2 regions of the Staphylococcus hyicus genome follow, and region 2 is predicted to be linked to the other one. Evidence: riboswitches for the same ligand, from Rfam matches in the RefSeq annotation. Region 2 holds a riboswitch; the other holds the start of a gene.

Region 1 (16,363 bases), 260 kb from region 2:
GTTCTGCCGTCGCTTGATCTTTAATAGGTAAAAATACTAAGCGTGTTTGATGTTCGTTAACTTCATCTATGACTTGATTAATAACCTCGATAACAGCATGATATTGTTTTAGTTCAAATAAACTTTTCACATAATAAATCATAAAAGTATCATAAGGTTGAAATCCTTGTGACAATAAAATGTTTGCCTCTTCTTTTAATTCAAGGTATGACTTTAACTCCCATAATGTTTCGCATTTCATTAGTGCTAATTGTGACGTTAACTCAAAAGATGCTTCGTACGTAATGAATAAATCATACACACGTTCATAATCGCCTTGATTAAAAAAGGCGATCATATCTTTTTCGATCTTATGTTTACGCTTTGGAAATGGAATTATTTCACTCATCTTTATCACCTATTTCAAATCTTGTAAAATAAGCGCACTCCATGATTCGAATTGATTTAAATCATTGATGTCTTCAAGAGACTTCCATTCTATTTTCAATGTATCTGTTTCTTTAACTTCTATGTCATTGGCTTTGACTTTAACTTTAAAAACAATACCAATATGAACTTTACCCACTTCGTTAGAGTCGTCATTGATAAATCCAACATGTTCAAGTTGTGATGCACTTGTAACATGGAGCCCCACCTCTTCTTCAAGCTCACGACTCGCATTGACAATAATTAAGTCATTGATGGTTTGTGCATCTGGAACATCATTCATATGCCCACCTACACCAATAGAGCCTTGTCCGTGTAGTCGTGCTTCACCACCACCTGATAAACGTTCATAGACTAAAAGGTCGCCATTTTCATTTTCAAGTATGCAGTAAGATATAAGTTGTTTATAAGATGGATCCTCTTCCATATCCCCACGTCTTTTAACTTCATACTGGTCTAATGTGTTAAAAATTTCAATACTCTTCGCATCACTTTTAGAAATAAAACCATTAAAAGCATTCTTTTCCTGGTTGAACAACGAATCACGTTGTACGACAGCGATTTGTTCATCAAATTTCGACATAATGTTCTCCTTTATATTCATTTTCTTAATCGTATCAGAGAATGGGTATAACGAAAAGTGATATACCATATCAATGACAGCCTACACATGGTTTATTCTCATTTAACCCCATATTTTCGTCTAAATTATATTGAAGAAACTACATGCACACAAAGATAAAAATGCTTTTCACTTAAAAGTATCTCTCTTTAGTCGTGAAAAGCATTTTTTATTAAGGTTTATTTTAAAGCGTCTTTTGCTTTCTTTACTAATTCAGCGAACGCTTTGTCATCTGAAATTGCAATTTCAGAAAGCATTTTACGGTTAATATCAATACCAGCTGTTTTTAAACCGTTCATTAAACGTGAGTAGCTGATGTCGTGCTGACGTGCCGCAGCATTGATACGTGTAATCCACAATTTACGGAAATCACGTTTTCTTTGACGACGGTCACGGAATGAGTATTGACCTGATTTCATTACTTGTTGTTTTGCTACTTTATATAATGTACTTTTTGAACCAAAGTAACCTTTTGCTAATTTGATCGTCTTTTTACGACGCGCTCTTGTTACTGTTCCACCTTTAACACGTGGCATAATAAATTCCTCCTTTTATCTCTTACGGTATGTCATTCATACCTTTACGAATGCTTAAATTATTTAACGTATGTTAATAACTGTCTTACACGTTTTGCATCGCTCTTAGATACTAATGATGCTTTACGTAATTGACGTTTTTGTTTTGTAGATTTGTTAGCGAATAAGTGAGAAGTGTACGCTCTAGAACGTTTTAATTGACCAGATCCAGTTCTTTTAACACGTTTCGCTGCTCCGCGATGAGTTTTCATTTTAGGCATAGTGAGTTCCTCCTATTTAATCGTTGTTTATTTTTCGTTAGTTGGCGCTAACATAAGAAACATTTGACGCCCTTCCATTTTAGGTTTTTGTTCAACAGATGCGATGTCTTTACATTCATCTGCAAACTTTTCTAAAACGCGTTGGCCGATTTCTTTATGTGTAATTGCACGCCCTCTGAAACGAATTGAAACTTTAACTTTATCACCTTTTGATAAGAATTTGCGTCCGTTTTTAAGTTTCGTATTGAAGTCATGTTCTTCAATTGTTGGGCTTAAACGAATTTCTTTCACGTTGATAATTTTTTGTTTCTTTTTCATTTCTTTTTCTTTCTTTTGTTGCTCAAATTTGTACTTACCATAGTCCATAATACGAGCAACAGGCGGTTTTGCATTAGGTGCAACAACAACGACATCTAATCCTAGTCGATCTGCCATCTCTAATGCTTCATGTTTGGTTTTCAAACCAATTTGGTCACCGTTTTGACCGATAACACGTAATTCTTTTGCGCGAATCTTTTCGTTTACTTGCGTTTGATCCTTAGCTATGGTTGACACCTCCAATAGTTTTACGAATGGTCCAAGTACAAAAAGAAGCGAGGACATCTTATGTCCCCGCCTCTTCAATAACATGAACGTTCTTCACATGTTTATCGTTTACCTGCCAACTGCTTGATGCGTCGCTACAGGTGAGAAGCGGGTGCTTCTACTTGGTCCGTTTCGTAATCAACAAAAATAACTATACCAAGTTGTTACGAATTAGTCAACATGTTTCTGAAAGTTTTTTTCTTTCGTTGAAATAGAAGGATCTAAGTTCACATCATTTAAAGGTATTAATTTTGTTTTATATCTCAACTTATGGTAGAGAAAGAATCCTAAAAACACTGGAATACCCATATACGTGATTAGGAAACGATTAAAATCAAAGTTACCACTTTGAATGAAGTCTACATCTTGACCGATAATCACAACTACACATAAAACACCAGCGAGTATTGGGCCAAATGGAAATAATTTTGCTTTATAAACCAGTTTGTCTTTATCATAATTTTGCGCTTCAAATGCTTTTCTAAAGCGATAATGACTTATTGCAATACCAACCCACGCAATAAATCCAGTCAAGCCACTTGCAGCTACAATATATTCATACGCGTTACCACTTACTTGTTGAACGATGAAGATTAGGACAACAATCGTAGCTGTTGCAAGCATTGAGATAATCGGCGTGCCGTTTTTATTTGTATTTCCGAAAATACGTGCAGCGAGTCCATCCTTACTCATTGAATACAGCATGCGTGTACTTGCATACATACCTGAATTTCCTGCAGACAATACAGATGTCAAAATAACTGCATTCATAAATGAAGCTGCAAAAGCCAATCCCGCATTTTTAAATACTAATGTAAATGGTGATGTTGCAATATCATTTCCGCCACCCATCAATGCTGGGTTATCATATGGAATTAACATCCCAATGATGAAAATAGCTAAAATGTAGAAAAGTAATATACGCCAAAAAACTTGTTTAATCGCTTTCGGCACTGCGCGTTGTGGGTTTTCAGATTCGCCTGCTGTAATACCAACAAGTTCTGTGCCTTGGAATGAGAAGCCGGCGATTAAAAACACACCAAAAACAGCAAGTAAACTACCACCAAAGCTACCACCTAAAATCGGTCCATCGCCTTTCGTGAACGTATCAAATCCTACAGCTTGGCCGCCCATAATCCCCACAATAGTGAGTAAACCTACGATTATGAAAATAATGACTGTTGCTACTTTGATAAATGCGAACCAATATTCGCTTTCGCCATAAACTTTGACAGATAAAGCATTTAAACTGAAGATGATACACATGAACAAGCAACTCCATGCCCATGCTGGTAAAAATTGTAATGGCGCCCAATATTGTATAACTTGAGCAGCTATTGTGACATCTGCAGCGACGGTAATGACCCAGTTAAACCAATAATTCCATCCAAGAGCAAATCCTAAAGAAGGATCCACAAACCGAGTAGCGTATGTGCTAAATGACCCTGATACAGGTAGATAGGTCGCCATCTCCCCTAAGGATGTCATTAAGAAAAAGACCATAATACCAATTATTGCATAGCCTAACAAAGCTCCCAATGGTCCAGCGTCTCCAATAGCACCACCAGACGTCATAAATAAACCTGTACCTATCGCACCCCCAATAGCAATCATCGAAATGTGTCGATCTTTTAGGTGCCTTTGAACCGTGTTTTCATTTTCTAAATTTCCCTGACTCATAAATACATCCTTTCCCTTTACTTAGAGGTAGGTGTAAACATTGCGTTACCTTGATTTATGTGTATTTTGTTTAAAAAGAAACAAAGGTTACATCGAGGATGCAACCTTTGTTTTTATATTTCAACATAGATAGCACACCACTATTGTGACAGTCTGGTCCCTATTCGAAAACCAGCCCAATAAAAGTTGTTGATGGATCAACTTTTATTTCGGCGTCTTTACCTTTAATTTGTGCAACATATGCCCCATTCGACTTCTGACAAACGACTTATTAAAGACGCAACCTCTAACTAAATTTTATTAAATTTTAGATTTGTATATACTATAGCTTAAAGTGCTCTGAATGACAAGTTATCTTTTCTTTTTCAAACGAATTTCATCGACTAAATTCCAAATAAACGTGTCTTTTTCAACTGTCTCTTGATCTTTCGAGCCATATTTACGAACATTCACTTCATGATTTTCAACTTCTTTATCCCCTACTACAAGCTGGTATGGAATCTTTTTCATTTGTGCTTCACGTATTTTATACCCCATTTTTTCATTTCTATCATCAATATGAACGCGCACACCATGAGATTTTAATTCATCTTGAAGTTGTCTCGCATAATCGTAATGCAACTCAACGTTTACTGGAATAATTTCTACTTGTTGCGGTGCTAACCATGTTGGGAATACACCTTTTGTCTCTTCAGTTAAAAACGCCACAAAACGCTCCATTGTAGATACGACACCACGGTGTATCACGACAGGACGATGTTGTTCACCATCTTTACCAATGTAGTTTAAGTCGAAACGGACAGGCAATAAGAAATCAAGTTGAACTGTAGATAATGTTTCCTCTTTACCCATCGCTGTTTTTACTTGAACATCCAATTTCGGACCGTAAAATGCCGCTTCGCCTAATGCTTCTTCATACTGAAGACCAAGTTCATCAACTGCTTCTTTTAACATCGATTCCGCTTTATTCCACATATCATCGTCATCGAAGTATTTTTCCTTATCTTCAGGATCACGATAACTTAATCTAAAACGATAATCTTCAAAACCAAAATCTTTGTACACGTCTATAATCATATTTACAGTTCGTTTAAATTCATCTTTTATTTGATCAGGTCGTACAAAGATATGTGCATCATTTAACGTCATACCACGCACACGTTGTAACCCCGATACTGCACCACTCGCTTCGTAACGGTGCATTGTACCTAATTCTGCAATACGTATCGGTAATTCACGATATGAATGTGGCTTATTCGCATAAATCATCATATGATGCGGGCAGTTCATTGGACGAAGTACCATCGCTTCATCCTCATCAAGTTGCATGACTGGGAACATATCATCTTGGTAGTGATCCCAATGGCCAGATGTTTTATATAGATTGACATTCGCCATGATTGGTGTGTAGACGTGATCGTATCCTAAACTTACTTCTTTATCTACAATATACCGTTCAATTTCACGTCGTATCGTAGCACCATTTGGCAACCATAATGGTAAGCCAGCACCTACGAGTTGATTGTTAGTGAAGAGTTCTAAATCTTTACCAATACGACGATGATCACGCTCTTTACGTTCTTCAAGCATTTTTAAATGTGCTTTTAATTCTTTTTTATCAAAAAATGCAGTACCATATATGCGTTGAAGCATTTTGTTATTACTATCTCCTCGCCAGTATGCTCCAGCAGTAGATAACAATTTGAATTCTTTAATTTTAGCTGTTGTTGGCACATGAACACCACGACATAAATCTGTAAATTCACCTTGTGTGTATAGCGTAACCTTCTCATCTTCAGGAATCGCTTCAATTAATTCTAGTTTATATGGATCATCATTAAAAAATGCTTTTGCTTCATCCCGACTCACAACACGATGCGTAATAGGATGGTTTTCGTTTACGATTTGTTTCATTGTTTTCTCAATTTTTTCAAAGTCATCACTTGATACTTTGTCATTCATATCAAAATCATAATAGAAACCACCTTCAATGACAGGCCCCACCCCAAACTTTACATCTCCATATAAGCGTTTTAGCGCCTGTGCCATTAAATGCGCTGTTGAATGACGTAGAACTTCTAAGGCCTCTTCACTACCTGGTGTAATAATTTCTATTTCACCATTTTCTTCTAATGGACGTGTTAAATCGACCATTTGGTGATTGAATTTCCCTGCGACTGCTTTTTTACGAAGACCTGGACTAATCGATTGCGCTATTTCTTCAGTTGTTATCCCTTTTTCAAAACTTTTTTCATTTCCATCTGGAAAACGAATCATGATTTGTGACATATACATCCTCCTCAAATTTTAACGACTAAAATAAAAAGACCCCATCCCAATATAGGGACGAGGTCATCGCGGTACCACCCTAGTAATGCATATAAAGCTATGCAAACTCTACTTAAGATAACGGTCTTGAGCCGGACATTCATTACAAATGTCATACTGAGGGAGTAATGCTATACGTTATTAACTACACTCTCATCAAACGGTAGCTCTCTGTATAATAGACTATATAACATCTTATCCTCTATTTTTGTCGTCATTTAGTTACTTTCATTATAGCGCTTTTTAATTTTTTTTCAACGTTTTCTATAATTTTCTCCCTCTAATCGATAAGGTTCGGCTAAAGTTTTAATTCGCTCCATAATTCGAGCGGCTTTAGTCACTTCAGTCCCACCTCTTGTCACAGATAAATGATGTTCAAGTTCATCTAAGTTTAAATTCGAACTAAAAAACGTAGGTAAATCTTGTATCATACGATAGTGTAGAATCGGTCCTAACACCTCGTCTCTTACCCACGGAGATATTTCTTCAGCACCAATATCATCTAAAAATAATACCTGCGCTTCTCTCACTTCTTTAACTCGACGATCCGTCGAACCATCTTTAAAGCCATTTTTTAAGGTACGGATAAATTCCGGTACATAAATAATTGTAGATGGTACGCGATTACTTTTAAGTTCATTAGCAATTGCGCCTAATATAAATGATTTTCCAGTACCAAATTCTCCATATAAATAAAGGCCTTGCGTCGGTTGTTTCGCAATAATTTGATCTATCATATCATCTAAACGCATCGCAAGTTCTAAACGATTTCTTCGATTCATATAAATATCTTTAATTTTTGCATTTAACGTTTCGGGATGCATATGAAAGGAAGTAATCATATTACTATAAAACTTTGCTTCATCATGTTTGATTTTACAAGGACATGGCGTATATTTGATTTTTATGCGATTGTTTTCAATGTACAATTCGGGAATGTGTCCTTTTACAAAGTTTGGACAGTTTTCAAATGAATGGTCATCATCACAATGCTTTTGTTGGTCTTTATATTCTTGAAGTATATTCAAATCTTCATCAATCATACGATTCGTTAATTCTTGTTGATGGTCGTCTAAAAATCGTTTAACATCTGGATCTTTTAAGACATCACGTTTAATTTTAGCAATACGCTGTTCAAAGGCATCATTCGAACCCATAATGTGACGAAATGATTTCATTCTTTTTCACCTGCCCGTTTTTTGTTCTTCAACTTATTTAAAAAAGCTGTTTTTTCCTTTTCAAGATGTGCTTGATCTTCTTTTTTTAGCTCAAATTCTTCTGGATGGGTTAACCACCGTGGCGTTTTCTCTAACGATTGCATCTGTTGTTTATAGCGGTACTGAGAGGGTTGAGATTTTGTATAACTTTGTGTTTGGTTTTGTTTTATTTTTTGAGCAAGCTCATGTGCAGATCTCGCATCTGTCACTTTATTTTTCTTCCAACTCGAAGCAACGGAAAGAACATAATTTTTAGGTAGATTTTGGTCTTTTGTTAACATGACATATTGAAGTAATACATTGATAGCGCCAAAACTTAATTTTTCTCGCGTAATCAAATCTTCTATCATCGCTTTTTGTTGCGGTGTGGGTTCCGCATCCCCCCAAGAAGTCAACATGACAATCGGACTAGTATTATCCAACATATCATACCATTCTTCCCAATTTGTCACCTCTGTATTCGTTGATTCTTGTGTTGTTTGTGACGACGTCGTGACTTTTGAAGCAACAAGTGACGGCAATTCTTGTTGATTTTCAATCATATAATATTCTTGCGCTGTTTTACGCAATGTAGGAATAGAAAGACTTTGATCACTATTTAGTGATTTTAAAATGACTGTTTTCATGACATCTGGAGATAAACGATACAATGTAGCGAGTTGAATAATTGTCGTTTTATTCGGCTCACTAATGACATCGCGACTCACATAATGCGTTTGTAACATGTCTTTTAATAAATCAAAATCAAAATAAACATCAGATAAATCAATACCTGCATAATCATGTTCAACAAGATCTCTTTCATTTGTACGTTGTGATTGTTGAGGTACTTTAAATACATCCGTGAATTTTTTAGTCACATCTGTAAATTCTTTTAAATCCATTGTTTTAGGAATAAAAAAACGTTTGATATCATGAAAGCGCGATTGACCAACAACTTGATAAAAATATACGGATAACATTGGGTCATTAAAAAATTGATACGGTGACGGTGGTGCAATAAGCTCATAAACAAATTGTGTAGTTTGATTTGAATGTCTCACATAAGTCTTAAGCAGTCCAATACCTTCTAATAAATCCAACTTTTCACGAAACTTTAATAAGTTAATTTTTAATTCTGACATGATTGTATAATGTGTGTAACCTGAATCAAAACGACTCGCTGAAAATTGTTCTAAATATTGATAATAACTCACTGCATCCGCGCCGATAAGTGGAATAAATAGGCGATTGAGCACTTCTTGATGCAGACGATGGTTATAATAAGGACGTATGACCACAAAACCATCATGTGCATGAAGTTGATTCGTATACATAGTCACCATATTACTCACTCCGCCTATTGTCTTTAATAATACCTTGCATAGATTTTAGCAGTTGATCCACATCTTTAAATTCACGATACACAGATGCAAATCTCACATAAGATACCTGATCAACGTCAATTAATAAATCCATTACATGCTCTCCAATATCTCTAGAAGATATTTCTGCCATACCAGAATCTCTTAACTTCCATTCTACTTGGTTCGTTATTTCCTCTAACTTTTGAAAACGTACCGGCCGCTTTTCACAAGAACGCACCAAACCATTTAATATTTTTTCACGGTTAAATTGCTCTCTCGTACCATCTTTTTTTACAACAATGAGCGGGCTCATTTCAATGTGCTCAAAAGTTGTGAAACGTGTTCCACAATGTTCACATTCACGTCTTCTTCTAATTGCATTTAGGTCATCTACATGTCTTGAATCCACAACACGGGCGTGCGTATGTTGACATTTAGGGCATTTCACGACTTTTTCACCTTCTTCAGTAATTTTGTTTCATTATACTACAAACTAATTTAATATCAAAAGGACAGTAACTAAAAAGGATCAAGGTATACATTTCACCTTGACCCTAATCGAGAAAAATCCTCTTTTTAGCGTTAAACCACATATATGTTATCCATTTACAACTTAAACTGTAACTTTAATTGCATTTGCTATTTGTTGTAATACATCCACAACGCGAGTAGAGTAGCCCCATTCGTTATCATACCAAGCGAGTACTTTTACTTTTCTATCTCCCATAACGATAGTAGATTGCGCATCTATAATAGCTGAATGACTATCTGTTTTAAAGTCATCTGATACGAGCGGTTCATCTACAATATCAATGACGCCGCCGAGTTGATGATCTCTAAACAATTGATTGACTTCTTCTTTAGTAACCGGTTGTTTTAAATCTACCACTAAATCCACGAGTGATACATTTTTAGTTGGTACACGTAATGCCATACCATGTAATTTACCTTCAAGTTCCGGTAACACTAATGCAAGCGCTTTAGCTGCACCAGTTGATGTAGGAATAATACTTTCAAATGCTGCGCGCGCACGACGTAAGTCCTTATGCGGATTATCCAAATTATTTTGATCATTCGTCACAGCATGAACTGTCGTCATCAACCCATTTTCAATACCATAATGATCATTTAATACTTTCGCTACAGGCGCCAAACAATTTGTTGTACATGATGCATTGCTAAAAATGTCATACGTGTCAACATCTAGATCTTTATCATTGACACCTTTTACGATAGTTTGGACATGTCCGCCTTTTGAAGGTCCTGTTAATAAAACTTTTTTTGCCCCCGCTTTAATGTGCGCATCTGCTTTATCACCGTGATTGAATTTACCAGTTGCTTCAATAACTACATCAATTTCTAGAGATTTCCAAGGTAAATTTTCAGGGTTGCGATCAGAGACTAATTTAATGTCTTTGCCATCTACTTTAATCCCATTTTCAATTGGTTGAACGTCTTTGTTGAAACGTCCGTGAGTTGTATCATATTTAAGAAGATGTGCAATCGTCTCTGGTGGATAACTTGCGTTAATCGCAACGACCTCAATATCCTCTCTATTTAATGCAATTCTTAAAACCATACGGCCGATACGGCCTAAACCGTTAATCGCAATCTTTGTCGTCATGAAAAAAGCACTCCTTGTTAATGTGTTATACTTATATTTAAGAGTATATCATAATTAAACGAAAATGAAACCGTTTGCGCTAATAAAATTTACTTATAAAATGTGATTTGTTCATTTTTGGCAGCGCAAGCAAACGCCACCAATATAATAACGTGTCACATTACGAACATATCAAATCACATGTAATTTGATAAAAGCAATCGTTTTTTAGTGATTTATAGACACTTATGAAACGCGATTACGCCTACGCCCCCTTTTTTAAAGTTTGTTAGAAGATTAATTGATCGTGTCTACTTAATAACGCATGTAGGACAGCCAAATTTATGGCATAAAAAAACCAATAAAATTCATCCGTTGATGAACTTTATTGGTTATTGCATTTATTTTAATTGTCTATTCTACTTCGTTAAGATAGCCTTTTTTAGCTAAAACTTCTTCAAGATTTTGTTTTAGTTCAAGTTTTGTACCGAAATTATCAATAACAACATCAGCCATGCGACTCTTTTTATCGATAGAGATTTGACTATATATGCGCGCTTTTGCATCCTCTATAGATAATTGATTTCGCTCCATAAGACGATCAATTTGAATACTTGGCGACGTATAAACTAACCATACTTCATCAACTGTATTTTCAAGACCATTTTCGTATAGTAACGGGATGTCCATTACAACGTCATAGCCTTCAGCTAAATATTGATCTCTTTCCGACTCCATAAGCGTCCTTACAATAGGATGTATAATCGCATTTAATTTTTCACGTTTAACATCATCATAGAACACTTGTTGTCCAATATAATGACGATTCATTTCACCATTTTCATCTAAAGCTTGGTCTCCAAATTCGGCACAAACTTGCGCTAACCCTTCTGAACCTTTTTCCACAGCTTTTCTAGATGCCTTATCCGCATCTACAATTTTAAAACCGTGTGCTCTTAAAAGTTCTGCGACAGTGGATTTACCCGTTGCAATCCCGCCTGTTAACCCAATGACCTTCGACATAACATACCTTCTTCCTTAAGTTTGACAATTTTTACAATAATGTGTATTTCGACCACCAATGATTGCAGTTTCAATTGTACATTGACATTCTGAACATGTTTTTTGCTTATATACTTTCAAATTATTTTGCATTGTTCCTCGTTGACCATCTGCATGAACGTAGTCTGAAATACTAGTACCTCCATGTAAAATACCCATTTCTAAGACTTTTACAACACAATGAAATACGTTAATGCGCTCTTCATGTGACAAATCTTGTGCTAAACGGTGTGGATTTACTTTCGCATTAAACAACGCTTCACATGCATAAATATTACCACACCCAGAAATCACGCGATGTTCTAAAATCATACGCTTAATAGGCATTTTTTTAAAGCGATTTACCTCAAATTGTGCCAAATAATGCGGTAACGCTTCAGCATCAAAGGGTTCAGGGGCAATCTCCAAAATAGATGGATACGCTTCCAAACTTTCAACATTTCTTATTTCACCAAAACGTCTAATATCTGAATATACGAGTATCCAGTCATTATCTAGATGAAAGACTACATGCCAATGTTTTCGGTAATTGGCGATATTAATATCTTCTATTTTTTTAACGACAAAAAATCCTCCCGCCATACCTAAATGAGAAATCAATTGACGATATTGCGTATCATTCACGATATCAAAAAGTATATATTTACTTCTGCGATACACGTGCTTAATGGTATAGCCTAATGTATATGTTTTGAATGATTCTAAACTAATGCCTTTGATAATCGTGTCTTTTCCATGCGCTTTCCCTACGATAATACTATCAGAAAAGGTAATATCGACGATTTTGGCACCTTCAATAAATGGTTGAATCCCACGTTTTACATGCTCAACTTCTGGTAATTCTGGCAATGTGTTCCCTACTTTCTATTTCGCATCATACCACGTTTTCCCGTAATCGGAATCTACACGAAGCGGTACATCTAATTCTAAAGCGTGAATCATAATATCTTCAACAAATTCACTAAACGCTTCCACTTCATTTTTTGGTAATTCAAATATTAATTCATCATGTACTTGCAACAATAATGTCGCGTTAAAATCTGACTGCTTCATCGCTTCATCTAACTTGACCATTGCACATTTTATAATATCTGCTGCACTCCCTTGAATAGGGGAATTCATCGCTGTACGTTCCGCAAAACCACGTTTGTTAAAATTACGGCTCGTGATATCTTGAATATAGCGACGACGTTTTAATAATGTTTCAACATACCCATCTTGTTTAGCATCTTGAACAATGTCTTCCATATATGTCTTAACACCTGGAAAATGGTTTAAATAATCATCTATAAATTGTTTGGCTGCTTTTCGCGAAATCCCTAAACTTTGACTTAAACCATAATCACTAATACCATATACGATCCCAAAATTAACAGCTTTCGCTTGGCGACGCATTAGTGCTGTGACTTCAGAAGCTTCAACATTAAAGACTTTCATCGCTGTTGTTGTGTGAATATCTTCATCATTAATAAATGCGTCTTGAAGAGTGCGATCTTTTGTAATATGCGCAAGCACACGCAGTTCAATTTGAGAATAATCCGCTGCTAAAATAACATTATTTTCATCAGATGATTTGAATGCTTTACGAATTTTACGACCTTCTTCAATTCGAATAGGAATATTTTGTAAATTAGGGTCTACCGATGATAATCGACCTGTTTGTGCCAAAGTTTGATTAAAGCGCGTGTGAATACGTTGATCTTCAGATATCACTTTTTGCAAACCTTCAACATATGTCGATTGTAACTTAGAAAGTGTTCGGTATTGTAATATCAAATCGATAATTTCATGTTGTCCTTGTAATTTTTCTAAAACATCAACAGCTGTCGAATAGCCTGTTTTTGTCTTTTTAATGACAGGTAACTCTAATTTTTCAAATAAAATAACACCAAGTTGTTTAGGAGAATTGATATTAAATGTCTCTCCAGCTTGCTCATGAATGTCCAAAATAAGTTTGTTAAGTTTTGTTTGAAGATCTGATTCCATTGTTTGAAGTGTAGCCACATCTGTATATATACCTGTGATTTCCATTTCTCCTAAAATGAGCGCTAATGGGAGTTCAATATCTGTCAACAAAGCCAATTGTTCATGTGCATTCAACTTTTCTTTCATAATAGGTTGTATGATTTCAATGGCATCTAAGATAGTTGCAATATGGTGTGATAGTGTAGCATCATCTGGAATATGGTAATTCTTCCCTTTACCGTAAACAGCAACACGGTCTTGCACAGCTGTTCCTTCATACATTGACGAAACGGATGCTACATCCTCTATCGTCTGAGAAGGATCAATTAAATAACTTGCTAGCATCGTGTCAAACACCATATTTTTAATATCGATACCTAAACGTTTGCATGCAACGTAAGTTTTTTTAGCATCAAAAACATATTTTGCTGTTTCATCACTTTCTAACCACTGCACAAACGTAGGATAGGCTTTAATCTGGAGTGCATTAATAACAACATAATGTTGATCAATTTTTATGCCAATCTTCAAAATGTCATTTTTTAAGTAATTGTCTCCATCAATTTCAATATGAAGCGGTGCCGCGTCAAGTGCATCAAAATTAATCCCTTCAAAATCCGTCAAGATTTGATATGATTTTTGAATGGTAGGTTGATTTGCTTTAACATCAATATCATCTAACAATTGACGGAATTCCAGTGTTTTAAATAACTCTATTTTATCTGATTCATCGATCGATGTAGGTCGTTTGGTATCGTCAATCGTAACTGAAATTGGACTTTCACAATTTATAGTTGCTAATCGTTTACTCATGAATGCATCCGCTTGACTTGTTTCTAATTTTTCTTTTAATTTCTTTCCACTGATTTGATCTAGATTATCATAAACACCTTCAATAGTTTTAAATTGATGTAATAACTTTAAAGCAGTTTTTTCACCAACGCCAGCTACACCAGGAATATTGTCAGAGGCATCTCCCATTAACCCTTTTAAATCACGTATTTGATCTGGTGTTAGACCGCCATACTGTTCTGAAATAAATGCCGGAGAATAATGATCGACATCAGTAATCCCTTTTTTTGTGTAATAAATGGTCACATTGTCCGTCGCAAGTTGCGTCAAATCACGATCACCTGTAATGATGATGGTTTTTAACCCTTGTCGGTCTGCTTCGCGGCTTAACGTCCCGATAATATCATCAGCTTCGTAATTCTCCAATTCATACCGTTTAATCTTATAAGCATCTAACAATTGTCGAATATAAGGAAATTGCTCACTGAGTTCAGGGGGTGTTTTTTGTCTCCCTCCTTTATATTCTTTGTATGTTTCATGTCGGAATGTTGTTTTACCAGCATCAAATGCAACTAGAAAATGTGTGGGTGATTCTTCTTTTATAATTTTTTCTAATAAGCGTGCGAAGCCATAAACGGCATTCGTGTGAATACCTGACTTGTTTTGTAATAAAGGCAACGCATAAAAGGCTCTAAAGCTTAAACTGTTACCATCAATTAAAACTAATTTTTCCACGTGGTTCCCTCCTAGCTACTTTGCATTTATTTTATCACATCCTGCTCTAAATACCCATTTCAGTACGATAAAGGAAACGGGACATTGACATAAATCTTATCAAATTTTAATTGTTCCAAACCTCTCACTTTTCTAGGCGCCTTACCTTAAAAGGAATTTTCACTTTCGGCTTATTGCCTCAAAAATCTCGCTAAGGAAGCAATCAAAGTGATGTTTTAATTTATTTACCTTTCCCGCGTAAAGACTAAAATTATATATAAATATAACCAACAAAGTTCATGTACAAGAACTTTGTTGGCTTTTTTGATTAACAGAGTACTGTGTACTATCCCTGTTATTCGACATTATTCTGGTAATTGAACTCTAAATGTAGAGCCTTTCCCTATTTCGCTTTCCACCTCAATAATACCTTGATAGCCTTCAACGATGTGTTTCGTAATGGATAAACCAAGACCAGTTCCACCTGATTCACGGCTGCGCGCTTTATCTACACGATAAAATCGTTCGAAAATGCGCCCTGTTTCTTCTTCGGCAATACCTATACCTTCATCGATAACCTCTATCACCTTATATTTCGCATCTTCAAACACACGTAATGTTATGGTTTTATCTGGAGGCGAATAATTTACAGCATTGGACAGCAAGTTCACGATTACCTGTGACATTTTCGTTTCGTCGGCTAAAGCAGTTACCTTGTCATCAATTTCATCAATTAAATCAATGTTTTTATCGTTTGCTAATGGCTGAATCATCGCGAGCGCATTGTTTGCAACTTGAGATAAATTGATTTGATGTTTGTCAAGGGCGGTATTTTGTTCAATTTTTGATAAGTCCAATAAATCATCAACAAGTGATTGAATACGGTTAGATTCTTTCAACATAATATTTAAGAACATGTCTAAAGATGCTTCGTCATTTTTAGCACCATCTAAAAGTGTTTCAGTAAAACCTTTCATCGAGGTTATTGGTGTTTTTAATTCATGAGAGACATTTGCCACAAAATCTCGCCTTAAATTCTCTAATTTTTTCAATTGTGTAATATCATGGAGAACAATAACCATCCCTTGTAATCGTTTTTTCGTTCTCGTTAAAATCGGAACACATGACGTATCAAAAAACTTTTGATGTATTAAGCTCAATTGGAGTTCCACTTGGTCATATACAGGTTTTTCTGTGCGGAAACCTTCAACTACAAGTTTTTTCAAT
Region 2 (16,363 bases):
GATTAAAATATGTTCATCAAAATTTAAGTGTGGGGTGTGTAATCCACTTACATACTGTTTTAATTCATTTTTAGTCCCTACAAAAACAAAATAACTTGGGGCTACCTGACCATAAAAGCTAAAATCTTCACCAAATAAGTAGGGTGTTTCATTTTCTATAACTGTATTGCCATTAAATTCAATACTGTCTACAACATATTTCTTTAAACTTGGATCATTCATCGTAGGTGGATATCCCTCAGCAAATGTCACATCACATTTTACATTGAATAAATGATGCACGCTTTCAGAAATTTTTTGCATTTGGTTTTTTATCACTGCTAAATCATTCATACTGTAGGTGCGAATGGTTCCTTCTAAATAGCCATTCGATGGAACAGTATTAATGGCTTCACCTGCTTTAAAATGGCCAACATGTACAATATTTCGTTGAAGCCCATTGAGATGATATTGTTGTATTTGAGCCAATTGCGTAATGACATGATGCAATGCTTCACCTGCAGAACGCCCTTGTTCTTTATTTGCAACATGACTCGATTGACCTTCTAAATAAAAACGATACTCCGTCGCACTTGCTGTAATCTCATCATTTCGAATGGCTATAGTACCTTCATTTATAAAGGGCATGATGTGGACGCCATAAATTGCGTTGATTTGGTATTGTGCGAGTGCGTTTGATTTAATGAGAAGGTTGGCGCCACCACCTGATTCCTCAGCTGGTTGAAAGATAAACACTACATTGTGAGGTAATTTCCCAGCATCAAATAGTGCTTTACAACGTTTTACAAATAACATTAGAGCTGTGGTATGACCATCATGACCACATGCATGCATTTTATTGTCATATTGACTCCGATAATCTACAGTATTTTGTTCGTGAATTGGTAACGCATCAATATCTGCGCGAAAAGCTAATGTGTGATGACTATTTCCTTCAAGATAACCAATAATTCCCGTTTTCAAAGGGCGTTGGTAGGGAATATTCAGTTCTTTTAAAAATGATTCAATATACTTTGTTGTTTCATATTCTTCTAAACTCAACTCGGGATGTTGATGCAAATATCTACGGTGCATTGTTACAAATTGAAGTTCGTCCATTTCTTTTCACCTCTACTTATGTATAAAGAGGGGCGCAGTTAAGCGTAAGACAACTTTGTCGACTTAACACGCTGCACCCCACGGAGTAAATTAATACACGTATGTGATTCATTTTATAAAAACGTTTAAAAATACAGTACTTTACAGTAACACTTTTAGAGTGTTAATCATTTAAATTGCGTAGTGCTGCTACAATTTCACGTTTAGAATCTTTGACTTCATGCGATTGTTTAATCACCTTAGCTGGCGTACCAGCTACAACTGCGCCAGCAGGAACATCCTGCGTAACAATAGCACCAGCAGCCACTATTGCACCTTTGCCGACACGTACACCTTCTAAAATGACAGCATTTGCACCAATGAGCACATGATCTTCAATAACAACTGGTTCGGCACTTGGTGGTTCAATCACACCCGCTAAGACAGCACCAGCACCAACATGTACGTGTTTACCCGTTATCGCGCGTCCACCTAATGTCGCGTTCATGTCAATCATCGTTCCTTCACCGACTACTGCTCCAATATTAATTGTGGCTCCCATCATCACCACAGCACCATCACCAATCACTGCGTGTTCTCTAATAAACGCACCGGGTTCAATTCGCGCATTTGTGTTTGTTAAATCTTTTAACGGAATTGCTGAATTCCTACGATCCATCTCAATTTCTACATCTTCTATCAACATATGATTTTCCTCATAAAATGCCTTCCAATCATCTGCTTCACAAAAAATGATTTTTGAATTTTCAGCGCCAAATACATTAAAAGTATCTGGAAACTGTACTTCACTAAATTCACCATTAATATATACTTTAATTGGTGTAGATTTTTTCGCCTCACTAATATAGTTAATAATTTCTTCAGCTGTAAAGTTTTGTACCATAGTAGGTGTCACTTCCTTTATAAATGATCAAATGTATAATACCCATTTTCTTTATTGATTAATTTTGCTGCTGCATTTAAAGCACCATTCGCAAATATATCTTTAGACTGCGCACGATGTGTTATTGTAATCGTTTCATCAATGCCAGCGAAAAGCACGTCATGTTCACCTACAATTGTGCCACCACGTATGGCATGCACACCGATTTCATCAGCATTTCGTTTTTCTGTTTTTTCATGACGATCATATACAGGATAACTTTGTTCGCGTAAATCTTTAATTACATCATAAAGTTTAACAAGAGTACCACTAGGCGCATCTACCTTTTTATTATGGTGCGCCTCAGTGAGTTCTATATCATAATCACTTAATAGCGGTACCGCCACTTCTAATAGTTTAGTGAGCACATGCACACCATAACTCATATTAGCACTGAAAAATACCGGCATATGTTCACTTACGTCTTTTAATTTTGAGGTAATACGTTCCTTTTCACCTGTAGTTGCAACTACTAATGGTAGTTTAAACGTATCTTCCAACAAAGGTAGTAATAAGTCTGGATGTGAAAAATCTATGGCGACATCTGCAAATTCAACGTCACTTAATTTACTATATATCGGGTAGGGGATATCGCGATTTTGATTTTTTAATATGACTCCTATAATATGATGCCCTTGTTCTTCTGCTAATCGTGCAACACGTTGATTCATTGCACCGTAACCTATCAATAAGATATTCAAGTTTCAACACCTTCTTTAAATTGATGATAAACTGCTTTTAATTGTGCTTGTTCTTTGTCATTTAAAGGAACCAGAGGAAGACGTACTTCATATTGACCATATCCTTCGAGTGCAGCTAAGTATTTAATTGGTACAGGATTAACATCAACACTCATTGCATCTAACAGTTGTGCAATTGGTTTAAACAACTGTGCTCTTGATGCCTGATTAGTATAAACTTCTTGAATTGCTTTAGGGATAACATTTGCTACTACTGAAATAACGCCATGGCCACCTCGATTATAATATTCAACAATATTGTCATCATTACCGCTATATAAAGCAAACTTAGTAGTGTCAATTTGTCGTTGAATTTCATTTAAATAATCAAAATCATTTGTAGCATCTTTCAATGCCACGATATATGGATGTTTACTTAAATGCACGAGTGTTTCAACTTCAATCGTGGAATTTGTACGCGTTGGAACATTATATAAAATAACAGGTAGTTCAGCGGCATTAGCAATCGTTTCAAAATGAGCAATAAGACCACGTTGACTTGTTTTTAGATAATAGGGTGTAATCAACATAATCGCATCTGCGCCAAGTGCTTTAGCACGTAATGAGGCTTGAATTGAATATGCTGTATTGTTCGTCCCTGTGCCCACAATAATAGGCACGCGAGATGCATTTTCTTCAATGACAGTTTTTAAAATGTTATCTTTTTCATCTTGCGTGAGTGTTGGATTCTCAGCAGTTGTACCGTTTACAACTATCGACTGAATACCTTGATTTATTAAATCATTAACTTGTTTACGAATGGCTGGATAGTCAACTTGATGGTTTGAAAATGGGGTGATTAAAGCAACACCCGTGCCTTCAAAAATATACGTCATAATATCTGACTCCCTTCAAAAATTACCCTTTTAATTTCAATACTTGCTCAAGCACCTGTACTGCATTTAATGCCGCACCTTTAAGTAAGTTGTCAGACGTACACCAAATATGAAATGTATTTTCTAAAGAGTCATCTTGACGAATACGTCCTACAAAAACATCGTCTTTCCCCGTTGAGTTCATCGCCAATGGATAAGCATTGTTTCGAGGATCATCGACTAAAACCACACGATCATCTTTATCAAATAATGTACGAATTTCTTCAACAGTTGTTGGTTTTTGAAGCGTGACATTCATATGAACGCTATGACTATCTTGTACAGGTACACGCACACAAGTCGCTGTTACTTTTAAATCGGGTAAATTTAAGATTTTTCGCGTTTCGTCTATCATCTTTTGTTCTTCTTTTGTATAGTCGTTGTCTAAAAAGGCATCAATATGCGGTAATACATTATTATAAATAGGGTGGGGATAAGCTTTAGGTGCAGCACCTGTTGCACCATCTTCTAAATCTTTTTTACCTTGCATCCCTGACCCTGATACAGCCTGGTATGTTGTATAAGCAACACGTTTTAAACCAAATGTGTCTTGAAGAGGTTTTAAAGGTACGACAGATTGAATCGTCGAACAGTTAGGATTTGCGATAATACCACGTCGAAAAGTCGGTTCATTCACTTCTGGTACAATCAAATCAATATCTTCTGTCATACGCCACTGACTTGAATTATCTATGACAATTGCGCCATGTTTTTCAAAAAGTGGGGCAAACCGTTTACTTGTTCCACCGCCCGCACTCATCAACACATAATCAAATTGACTATCAGTTGCCGCTTCAGTCAATTCTTGAACAGTGTAGGTTTGGCCTTTAAATGTTACTTCTTGGCCTGCTGAACGCTTAGAAGAAAATAATACCAATTCATCAAAATGAATGTTTTTACGTTCAATTGTTTCTAAAATTTTAGTTCCTACTAATCCTGTTGCACCTACAACTGCTAATTTTGTCATGTTTATTCACTCCATTTGTATGTATTTAGACATTACTTGAGATCATTCATTTATAGATAGGGCACCAATATATAAAAAAACAAGTTCGGTGTGCGAACTTGTTTAAGAATATATACAAGTGATGCACTCCATTATCCGTAAATAATGACAGACTCTTAGCTCTTAACCACAGAATCCAACAAACAGTTTCTGCAAATCCTGTTTATTTCGGCATCTCACCCTTTGGATATATCATGCTTGCAGGCAATAAACGATATATCTACTTATGATTGATGCGCCTCATCAGTAATGATTTATTTGTTATGTTTATCATTATACATAGCAGCACTTCTCATGTAAACAGAAAAGGGCGATTTTTTAAAATTTACTGAAAACTTATACCTATAAAAACGGCATGGGCACTCACATTTGAAAAATTTTAGCCCACACCGTTATCTTTATGAATTATTTCTTTTTTAATAAACCTTTTTCTTCTAAATAACGTTCATATGAAATTTCTTTAGATAAACTTCCAGGTTCATCAAGATCAATCACACGATTGGCAATGGTATTGATGAATTCGAAGTCATGAGAAGTAAAGATTAAAGAACCTTTAAATGATTTCAACCCTTCATTGACTGATGTAATACTTTCTAAATCAAGATGGTTTGTAGGTTCATCAAGTAATAATACATTTGCGCTTGAAAGCATCATTTTACTTAACATACAACGTACTTTTTCTCCACCTGAAAGTACACTTGCTTTTTTCTTAACTTCCTCACCGCTAAACAACATACGACCTAAAAAGCCACGTAAAAATGTTTCCGTTTGCTCATCTTCAGGTGCATATTGACGTAACCATTCAACTAGGTCCATATTCACATTATCAAAGTACTCCGAATTGTCTTTAGGGAAGTAACTTTGAGATGTTGTGACACCCCATTTTACTGAACCTTCATCTGGCGCCATTTCTCCAGATAAGATTTTTAAAAGCGTTGTTTTAGCAATCTCACTTTGACCTATTAAAACTGCTTTATCATTAGGGTTCATTGTAAATGAAATATTATCTAAAACTTTTTCTCCATCAATTGTTTTAGAGATATTTTGAACAAACAACAAATCGTTACCAATTTCACGTTCTGGCGTAAATTTAACGAATGGATATCGACGTGATGACGGTTGGATATCATCTAATTCAATTTTTTCTAATTGTTTTTTACGACTCGTTGCTTGCTTAGATTTAGAAGCGTTCGCAGAGAAACGCGCAATAAAGTCTTGAAGCTCTTTCATTTTTTCTTCTTTTTTCTTATTTTGTTCTTGCGCCATTTTTTGTGCCAATTGACTAGATTGATACCAAAAATCATAATTCCCGACATAAATCTTGATTTTACCAAAGTCTAAATCAGCAATATGTGTACATACATTATTTAAGAAATGACGGTCATGCGACACGACAATGACAGTATTGTCAAAATTAATTAAAAAATCTTCTAACCAACTAATCGCTTGGATATCAAGTCCATTTGTAGGCTCATCGAGTAATAGTACATCGGGTTCGCCGAATAAACTCTGTGCAAGCAATACTTTAACTTTTTGGTTATTTTCTAACTCAGACATTTTTTTATCATGTAAGTCCGTCGCAATACCCAAACCAGATAAGAGGGTAGCCGCATCAGATTCAGCATTCCAGCCGTTCATCTCTGCAAATTCACCTTCAAGTTCTGCAGCTCGAATACCATCTTCATCACTAAAATCAGGCTTCATGTAAATCGCATCTTTTTCTTGCATTACTTCAAACAAACGCTCATGACCTTTAATGACAACATCTAACACACGCTCATCTTCGTATGCAAAGTGATCTTGTTTTAACACAGCTAAACGTTCATCTTTCCCTAGTGAGACATGACCCGTTTGAGAATCAATTTCTCCTGAAAGAATTTTTAAAAAAGTAGACTTACCCGCACCATTTGCGCCAATCAAACCATAACAGTTTCCAGGTGTGAATTTTATATTAACATCTTCAAATAATTTACGATCACCAAAACGTAAACTAACATCGGTAACTTGTAACATGCATTTTCTCCTTTATACATTAATACTAACGGGTGCATTATACCATATATTTAGAAGGGTTTCGACATGATTTGCCGTTAGTTAAAGCGAACACTTAATGCTTCTACCTTTGACTCATGATATAATAGTATTAATCAAATTATGAGGAGATAATTATGTCTTTTAAAGAAAATGAAATCGTTGGGACTATAGACTTTTTAGAAGTAAAAGCACTAGAAGGATCAACATATATATTAGAAGGACCAAATAAAGAAAGAGTAAAATTAAATCCATCAGAGATTAACGACGATGATGATTTAGAAATAGGTGAATCCTACAGTTTCTTTATTTTCCCTAATAGATCTGGGGAACTTTTCGCTACTCAAAATATGCCTGATATCACGGTAGGGCGTTACGACTTTGTAAATGTGATTAGTACGGATCGTGACGGTGCACGTGTCGATGTGGGCTTACCCCGCGAAGTTTTAATACCATGGGAAGATTTGCCTAAAATCAAATCATTATGGCCACAAAAAGGAGATGCCGTTCTCTGTACACTACGTATTGACCGTGAGCGACAAATGTTTGCGCGTTTAGCCTCAGAAACGACAGTGCAACAAATGTTTACACCTATTCATGATGACCAATTTCAAAATAAGGTTATATCAGCACGACCATATCGACTCTTACGTGTAGGTACTTTTTTACTTTCAGAAAAAGGGCACAAAATTTTTGTTCATGAATCTGAAAGACGTGAGGAACCAAGATTAGGAGAAGCGATGCAAGTACGCATTATAGGTTTTAATGAAAAAGGAGAATTAAATGGATCATTTTTACCATTAGCACATGAACGTCTTGATGATGATGGTGAAAAAATTATTCAGCTCCTGATGGAATACGAAGGGGAATTACCATTTTGGGATAAATCAAGCCCTGAAGCTATTAAAGAAGTGTTTAATATGAGCAAAGGTGCATTTAAACGTGCAATTGGACATTTATATAAAAAACGACTCATCAATATTGAAACAGGTAAAATTGTTCTTACTAAAAAAGGGTGGGCTCACGTTCAAGATAATCAAGCTTAATAGATGACACGTAGCATATATTTAAAAAATCCTTCAAAGGTCAATTACTGACCTTTGAAGGATTTTTTATGACATTATAGATGACTAATGGTGATTTGAGATAACAAACTTTCAAAATCATCAAGATTAATTTTTCCAGTTTCATGTTGCATGGCATTCGACATGCCTGCTGCCATTGCGTGTTTAGTGGCCGATATAATATCGGAAGACTGTGTTAACCCTGAACAAAAACCTGCGATTGAACTATCTCCAGAACCAACAGCATTCACTGCATTTATTTCGGGAATGTTGACTTGATAAAACTGGTCTTGATGCTTTAACAGTGCACCATCTTTACCAAGTGTCACAAGAATGTTTGACAGATCATTAAATAGCGGTTTTTTCAATGCCTCTTGTAATCCTTGCATAGAAAAATGACCGTTATAACCAGTTAATTCCGCTATTTCTTCTTCATTAGGTTTGATGAGATCCGGTTTAAAAGACGTATGATCATTTAAAATCGTTGCTAATGTCGCACCATTCACATCTAAAATAACAAATTTATTTTGACGTTTGGCAATTTCAATTAACTTTTGGTAAATCGATACCGTTAAACCCGGTGGGATACTTCCTGAAATAACAATAATATCATACGCTTGAACTAGTGTTTCATAAAAAATAAGAAATTGGTCTTGAACTGATAATTCCAATTGAGTTCCGCTTTCTAATATTTCTGTTTGTGCATCCGGTGTTATCATAGCAATACAAAAGCGTGATTCTACACCACTATCTAAAAATTTGTGAGGAATATGAAGTCGATCCAACTGTTGTTTAATAAATAATCCTGATGTCCCACCTAAGATACCGCTAGCAGTAACATCAATACCCAATTGATGCGCTACACGCGTCACATTAAGTCCTTTACCTCCAGCAGTTTTTGACACTTGAGAAACGCGATTTGTCGTATCGATTCGTATTGCATCCATATGATAACTAATATCAATGGAAGCATTTAATGTCACGGTTAATACTTTTTTCATTCCACTCATCCTTGCTATTTTATTAATATGCATGTTTGTTTTTGTTCGATTTTGTTGTTTATATGTTTAATATATAGTGATGAAGTGTTTAAGTCAAACTAAATAAGCGCTAACTCTATTATTTTAAACAAGTTAGCGCTTAGGCAAATTATATTTGCTGTGTTAAATTTTCAATTTCTTCGACAAGTGAGCCAATAAATTGAATCGTATCTTTGAGAGGCTTTTCGCTCGTCATATCTATATGTGCGATTTGTGCTAATTCAACAGGGGACATGCTACCGCCTGCTTTTAAAACTTCGAGCCATTCATTTACTGCCTTCTGACCTTCATGTTTGATGCGTTGCGCCATTAATGTTCCAATTGTTAAACCTGCAGAATACGTATAAGGATATAAACCCATATAATAGTGGGGTTGTCGCATCCATGTTAATTCTGAACCTGGGGTTAACTCTACATCATCACCCCAAAACGTTTCAATCACTTGTTTTTTTATCGCATTTAATTTGTCTGCTGTTAAATATTCTCCTCGATCTACACAACGATATACTTCTCTTTGGAAGGCCGCCTCAAGTAAATGCGTCACCATATTATGGTAATACGTTCTAGAAATTAGCGAGCTAAGCACCCAACGTTTAAATCGAGGATCTTCACTATTTTTTTCTAGTAAATATTGTGCCATAAGCATTTCATTCATCGTTGACGGGGCTTCTACAAAATACATAGAAGATTCAGAGTGTAAAATATTTTGATGTGACTGTGCTAAGTGAAAATGACCTGCATGACCAAGTTCATGTGCGAGTACAAACACTTCATTCATTTTACCAGTCCATGAAATAAAGATATAACTATGGGTGAAGTAAGGGCTTGCACAATATGCACCTGTCTCTTTACCTTTATTTTGAGGAAAATCAATCCAACGTTCATTGTACGCACTTTGTGTCATTTTTAAATAATCCTCACCAAGGACACCAAGTGCGTTGTAAATATATTGTTCAGAATCTTTGATTGAAATTTGTGGTTCATAGTCTGGATCAATAGAGATTTTTAAGTCTTCATATTTCAGGGAATCTAATTGATGCACTTTTTTTAATAATCGTGCATATCGACGCATGATAGGGGCTAAGTCTGACATTATGATATCAATTTGGCGATGATACATGTCTGGATGCACATCATGATCTTCTAATAAGAAATCAATTACAGAATTATAGCCACGTAAATTTGCCTCTAATTTTTCATTTTGAACATGTGCCTGATAAACAGCTGCTGTCGTATGTTGATATTTGCGCAATGTTTCACTAAAATGTTTGAAACTTTGTCGTCTAAGTTCTGTGTTAGGATCATCTTCATATACCCCTTCGAATGTTGTGTAATCCATGTCATAAACCTGGCCATTCACTTCGAATTGCCCAAAGTCAATATCTAACATTTTAGTCACTTCATATAAATCATACGGTACATTTAGCGCAGCAACCATTTCTGCTAAAACTTTTTCGGCTTCGGGATGTAATTGATGCGGTTGCTTTTTTAATAAACGTTTTAAATAATAATCATATTTTGATGTTTTAATTGCACTCTGAAGTACAGCTTTATCTAGATGTAACAGCTCAGATTCAACAAAAGTCAATTGGCTTGATATTTTCCCATATTTTTGACTAAAAAGGGCATTTAGGCGTTGTTTTTCAGGGTCAGTGGATTCAACACTCAATTGTAAATGCGCATAATTCGCAACACGGTCAATTTCAATAGTTAATTCACATAATGCATCTAATACCTTTTCGATACTTTCAGCATTATGTATCGTCGTAGCATAGTGTTTATGAAATACTTCCGCCTTTGTAACTAAAGTATTAATTGCATGTTCGAAGGCGACATCACTCTCATAAATATCCCTTAAATCCCACGTTTCCGAAACTGGTACATCCTTACGAGGTTTAAGTTTTTGTGTCATTCAAATTCCTCCTTTTAAGAATAGTTAAATCTATTATACATTATTTTCAAAGATGAATTTATTTCTTTGTACATACATAACTTCTAAAGTTAGGTATAATAGAGACAATATGATAAAGGGGGTTCCATGATGACGATTTTAGATATGCCTAACTATTTATGGATATCAATTGCTATAATGATTGTACTTACTGTATTTTGTACTTTAGTTTTAAACAAATGGTTTTTTATAGCAATTCTTAGCTTCGTTGTTTTAGGTTGTTTGGCTTTCATTTTACCAAATTTCTACAATATCACGTATGAACCTTTGTTAGGATTCGCAGCATTCGTATCAGTGCTTAGTCTTATACTTAGTTTAATTTTATGGTACTTCACACGTCATTGGCGTAAAAAACGTCAAGAGAAAAAATACCAAAAGGAATTATCCCGTATTGAACGAAAATATAAATCATAAAGACCTGTTAGCAATTGGCTAGTAGGTCTTTGTGCTGTTAAAAAGTGGTAGAGCATGCTCATTATAGTTAACTTCCTATAATATATATTATGTAAACTAAATTGAAATTTGAAATTGCTATATCCAGTTATTCCGTTATATATGTCTATATATGTGTATATCAGTTTTAGATCATGTCATTAGCATTACACAATCTCAAAATACGATTTTTAAGCCCGCTATATATCACGATGTCACAGCACATTGCAACCACAACACTTCAATTCATTAACCTACAAGCGTTTTATATGTAATAGGATGTTAGTGAATCCATTGAAGGTTTACATAATATAAATATGTTAAATTTCTCTCTTAAATATCCGCACAATTTATTGCTTTTAAACTAAAACGCTCACAAATCATACGTTTGTGAGCGTTTTAGTTATTATTTTTTTATTTTAGCGCGTACTTTATTCAGCGTATTGAACAAGAAATATTTCGGTTTATTAATCGGTTTGTAGAAATCTCCAATTAATTCTTCAATTTGAACGTTAAAACCACGTTTAAAGCGATACACACCATAGTCTTCACTGTTTTCAGTAAAATCTCCAGATAATCCATAAAAATTGTAACGTTCATAACCATGTTCAAAACAATAATTAATCATGTACCAATGCATTGCATATGGGCCCATAAAGTGATTGTATTTTTCACTTGATCCACCTGAAAAATAGTTAATTTCATAACCGTTTGCGAAATACACACCAGACGCTAAATTTAAAATTTGTCCATCTGTTTTACGTAATTCACTCGCTTTTAACATTTCACTCTTATCATGGTCAATTTGTTTATCTAATTCAGCAATTTTTTTCAATTGTTTATCCGATTTGTTTTCATTTGCCATCATTTGGTCACGGCGCGTTTCTTTATCATTTAAACTATCTTGCAACGAAGTAATATACTCATCTAAATCGATATAAGCTAATGGAATAAGTGCTTTGCTACCATAGTTTGTAATAAAGTTTTTAAAATACGCATCAGTTTTAGAAACAAATCCCGCACGTGCTTCTGTCTCACGGTATAATTCTAAAAATTGATCAACTTCATCTTCATTTAAGAACTTCACGCGAATACCATAATTAATTGCCTTATTAATATTGCGTTTACGTTGACTATCAAATTGTTTTTTTAGGGTTTGAGGTGTTTGATCTTTAAGATTTAATACACCCATCCAACGCACTTGACTTGATGTGTCATAAGATGTTGTAAAGCCATGATGCTCATAGCCATGCGATTTAAATAATTGTACGAGCTTTTCATTTGCATCTTTATCTGAAATTGGTTTGATATCTTTGTCATAAACTTGATATAACCAATATGGGTCCATTTTGACATATAGGCATTTATTTTTTTGTAAATACACTTCAAGTTCTTTTAAATAAAAATCGACTAAACCTAAGTCAGAATAATCCATAACTGGACCTCGGTTAGAGTAATATACATAGCTTCCCATTGTAGGAATTTTTGAAAATAAACTTGCTGCTAGAATTTGATTATTTTCACCTTTGATGCCGAGTAAAACAACTTGAAACCCGTCTGCTTCACGTGTTCCAATATTTTCTTTAACTTGGAAATAATGGCTTTCTAAAGCAGGATTTTGTACAAATTGGTCATATTCTTCCACTGTGAGTTCTGTAAATTTCATACCAATGAATCCCCTTCTTTTACATTACTTTCTATCTTTTATTTTTTTAAGTTGTGTATATAATTGATACGCAGGTTTGTGAATTGGCTTCACAAAATCACCAACATATTCAAGGACATCTGCGTTAAACCCTTTTTTGAATTTCACAACACCAGCATCTTCCGCACCTTCTGAGAAATCACCACTGACGCCATAGAAGTTATAGCGTGGAATGCCTTGATCAATTGCATAATTAATCATTGTCCATTGAATGGCGTAACTTCCCGCAAAATGACGGAATTTATTAGCTGTTCCTCCCGCGTAGTAGACAACTTCGAATGGATTAATGATGAAGAACGCTGCAGAGATTGGGAGTTCATTCCCATGCTCGGCTTGAAGTTGCTGTGCTTCTTCGATTTTAGCGTTCTGCGCTTCAAGTTGTTGCTCAAGATTTTGTTTTTTATTTTGTGCTTTTTTATTGTCTGGTCGTTTTTCGAGATCTTTTTCAGCTTTAGCAATTTCTTTGTTTAACGTACGTTCTTCATTTTTCAATTCTTCAATATATTCATTGAAATCAATATATGCAAGTGGTACAAGTACGCGCTCTTTATAATGTTTGTAACGATTATAATAAAAATCATCATCTCGATCTAAGAAATCTTTTGCTTCAGATGTATCTTCCATAAAACTTCTAAAAATATGGAGTTCATCTTCTTTTAAAAATCGCACTTTTACACCATTTTTTTGTACTTTTTTAGTATTGCGCTTTCTTAAGCTATCCATATCATTTAAAACATCTTTAGCTGTTTTACCTTGCAAATCTAAAACAGAATGAAAACGTATTTGTTTAATTGGATCAAAACCAATTGTGAAGCCATCATGGTCGTAACCTAGTTCGGCCATTTTGTCAAAAATCCAATCGTTATTAAATCGTTCAATGACTTCTCCATCATGGTTACGCTTTAACATAGGTAAATAAGGATCAACACGTAAATATAGCGCATTGTATTTTTTTACATATTTTGCAAGTTCATTAAAGAAAAAATGAACAAGTTCTTTATTTTCGTAATCAATAATTGGACCACGATTACTATAAAAATATTTAAAAAACTTCATGACAGGTGTAGCAGTTAATAAGCATGCTGCAAGAATATTATTTTGGTTGTCTTTTATCCCAACAAGATGCGTTTCAACACCTTCTGCCACTTTTAATTCATAATTTCCTACCATTTGCGTAAAATGGCTGTATGGCATAGCATCAGCAAATGCGCCAAATTCAGCCGTTGTTAAATTTGTAAATTTCATTTTATAACTCCTATTTCTCTAAAACATTTAGTAAGTATTTCTGGAGATGGTCATATATGTTCGAACATTGGATAGACTTTTTCCAATTTGATGAAAGGTGTTTTGACAAAGATGTAACGCGTTTTTTATTTTTAAATCTCATTCATCGCTCGAAGACATGCTGTTTTTCATCAATACTTTGTGTCATTATCGATACTTTTGTCTCATTATATTTTAACGTATTAAACCTTAATACGCCAATATTGAGACGATTTGAGCTAAACTTTTTTACGTGGCTTGTCTTGAATGCATTACACATTATCCTTCATTTATCTTAAATGACTGCTGCCCCTCACTTGAAAACGCTTTTATGGTTAAACCATTGTTTCTGATTCACAGTACGCTTTAAGTAAATTGTATGTCGCAGTAATCCCATCTTCATGCGTACGTTCCATCGCGTGAGAGGATTCAATACCAGCACCAAATAGACCATGTTTCACATCCGCACCTGCATGAAGTGCGCCAGTTGCGTCAGATGCATAGTAAGGATATATATCGACTTTATATGGGATGTTTTCTTTTCGACATAAATTTACGAGATGATGGCGTAATTTTTTATGGTATGGTCCAGAAGCATCCTTTGCACATATTGAAACGGAATATTCATCAGTATTTTGTCCATCTCCTATAGCCCCCATATCTAAAGCTATAAATTCTTCAACGGATGTATCAATATTAGAATTTGCACCATAACCAATTTCTTCATTATTTGAAATATAAAATATGGTTGTATATGGTAATGTTATTTTATTGTTACTTAATTCTTTTAAATATGAAAGCATCAAAGCGACACTTACTTTATCATCTAAGTGACGTGATTTTATAAAACCTGTTGCTGTCACTTCTGTACGTGGATTAAAACTCACAAAATCTCCTACATTGATTCCGAGATTTAACGTTTCTTCTTTAGATATCACTTTCGCATCTATACGGACTTCCATATGGTCTTGGGTACGTTCAATTTTTTGGTTGTTTAAATAAACATGTGGTGATGTTTCATGTAATAAAATGGTACCAGTAAATGTTTGATCATCAGCTGTGCGAATCGAGCAATACTCCCCTTCAATCGCGTTATATTTAAATCCACCAATTAAATCAATGCGTACGCGACCATCATCTAATACTTCTTTCACCATTGCGCCTAATGTGTCTACATGCGCGGTAATACATCGTTTTTGTGTTTTGTTTCGTCCTTCTACTTCTACATATAAACCACCTTTACGCGTTAATTCCGGTGCATATCCCATTTTTATTAGTTGTTCTTTAACATAGTGTATTGCAAGTTCAGTATCACCTGAAGGGCTATGTATGGCTGTCAAATCTTTTAAAAATGTGATTGTTTGATTAATCATGTTGATCACTCCCTTTTTAGTATTCTTTATTTCATTATACCTGTCTTCTTGTATTTCATCACAAAATCATCGTACATTCTATTGCAATTAAACGCTTTAAAATGTTAAAATATCTGAATATTATTACAATAGGCGGTGTATTATGACTAATATTTTTTTCGTAGGTTTAGGCTTAATTGGTGGGAGTTTAGCAAGTAATTTAAAGTATTTTTACGAAGACATTCATATTACAGCTTACGATGCCAATCACCATCAATTACAACGTGCGATTTCTATGGGAATCGTCGATACGATAACGACTGATTATGCACATGGGTTAACTCAGGCTGACATCGTTATTTTTGCCACACCTGTTCAAACGACGACAACTTACCTTAAAGAGATGTCACAATACGCTACACGTCCTGGCCTTATTGTGACAGACACTGGAAGTACAAAGTCAACGATACAAGCATTTGAACGTCCATTATTAGATCAGCACATTCATCTTGTCGGTGGACATCCTATGGCTGGGAGCCATAAGAGTGGTGTGCTTAATGCTAAAAAACACTTATTTGAAAATGCCTATTATGTACTCGTTCATGATTTGCCTGAAAACAATCACGCTTCTGATAAGATACAATCGTTACTTCAATATACCCGTGCTAAAATCATCTCTATGACTGCGGACGAACACGACAAAATCACTGGTATTGTCAGTCATGTTCCTCATTTTGTAGCATCGAGTTTAGTGAATTTAAATGCATTTTATGCGCATGACTCTCCTTGGGTTAAAGACTTAGCTGCCGGGGGATTTCGTGATATTACACGCATCGCAAGTAGTAGTCCTGAAATGTGGCGAGATATATCTTTAGAAAACAAGC

What was found. A riboswitch is a leader RNA that binds a small molecule or an ion and turns the genes downstream of it on or off. The one in region 2 is predicted to bind lysine.
Positions count from the first base shown of each region.
Region 1: another riboswitch for lysine. It lies ahead of SHYC_RS06015 (amino acid permease); the one in region 2 lies ahead of SHYC_RS07300 (aspartate-semialdehyde dehydrogenase).

Region 1 is NZ_CP008747.1:1,255,149-1,271,511, reverse strand. Features, by position in the region: gene SHYC_RS06040 (hypothetical protein) at 1-388, opposite strand, end outside; gene SHYC_RS06035 (NUDIX domain-containing protein) at 398-1,009, opposite strand; gene rplT (50S ribosomal protein L20) at 1,228-1,584, opposite strand; gene rpmI (50S ribosomal protein L35) at 1,644-1,844, opposite strand; gene infC (translation initiation factor IF-3) at 1,872-2,399, opposite strand; ribosomal protein L20 leader region at 2,426-2,559, opposite strand; gene SHYC_RS06015 (amino acid permease) at 2,601-4,109, opposite strand; lysine riboswitch at 4,232-4,406, opposite strand; gene thrS (threonine--tRNA ligase) at 4,461-6,398, opposite strand; gene dnaI (primosomal protein DnaI) at 6,692-7,615, opposite strand; gene SHYC_RS06000 (replicative helicase loading/DNA remodeling protein DnaB) at 7,612-8,979, opposite strand; gene nrdR (transcriptional regulator NrdR) at 8,981-9,448, opposite strand; gene SHYC_RS05990 (glyceraldehyde-3-phosphate dehydrogenase) at 9,614-10,624, opposite strand; gene coaE (dephospho-CoA kinase) at 11,018-11,626, opposite strand; gene mutM (bifunctional DNA-formamidopyrimidine glycosylase/DNA-(apurinic or apyrimidinic site) lyase) at 11,642-12,514, opposite strand; gene polA (DNA polymerase I) at 12,530-15,157, opposite strand; gene pnpS (two-component system histidine kinase PnpS) at 15,502-16,363, opposite strand, start outside.
Region 2 is NZ_CP008747.1:1,519,474-1,535,836, forward strand. Features, by position in the region: gene SHYC_RS07280 (M20 metallopeptidase family protein) at 1-1,098, opposite strand, end outside; gene dapD (2,3,4,5-tetrahydropyridine-2,6-dicarboxylate N-acetyltransferase) at 1,262-1,981, opposite strand; gene dapB (4-hydroxy-tetrahydrodipicolinate reductase) at 1,999-2,721, opposite strand; gene dapA (4-hydroxy-tetrahydrodipicolinate synthase) at 2,718-3,596, opposite strand; gene SHYC_RS07300 (aspartate-semialdehyde dehydrogenase) at 3,619-4,602, opposite strand; lysine riboswitch at 4,716-4,893, opposite strand; gene SHYC_RS07305 (ABC-F family ATP-binding cassette domain-containing protein) at 5,047-6,654, opposite strand; gene SHYC_RS07310 (CvfB family protein) at 6,810-7,718, shown strand; gene SHYC_RS07315 (1-phosphofructokinase family hexose kinase) at 7,793-8,737, opposite strand; gene pepF (oligoendopeptidase F) at 8,886-10,688, opposite strand; gene SHYC_RS07325 (hypothetical protein) at 10,818-11,141, shown strand; gene SHYC_RS07330 (aminoacyltransferase) at 11,566-12,825, opposite strand; gene SHYC_RS07335 (aminoacyltransferase) at 12,850-14,109, opposite strand; gene SHYC_RS07340 (M42 family metallopeptidase) at 14,463-15,500, opposite strand; gene SHYC_RS07345 (prephenate dehydrogenase) at 15,643-16,363, shown strand, end outside.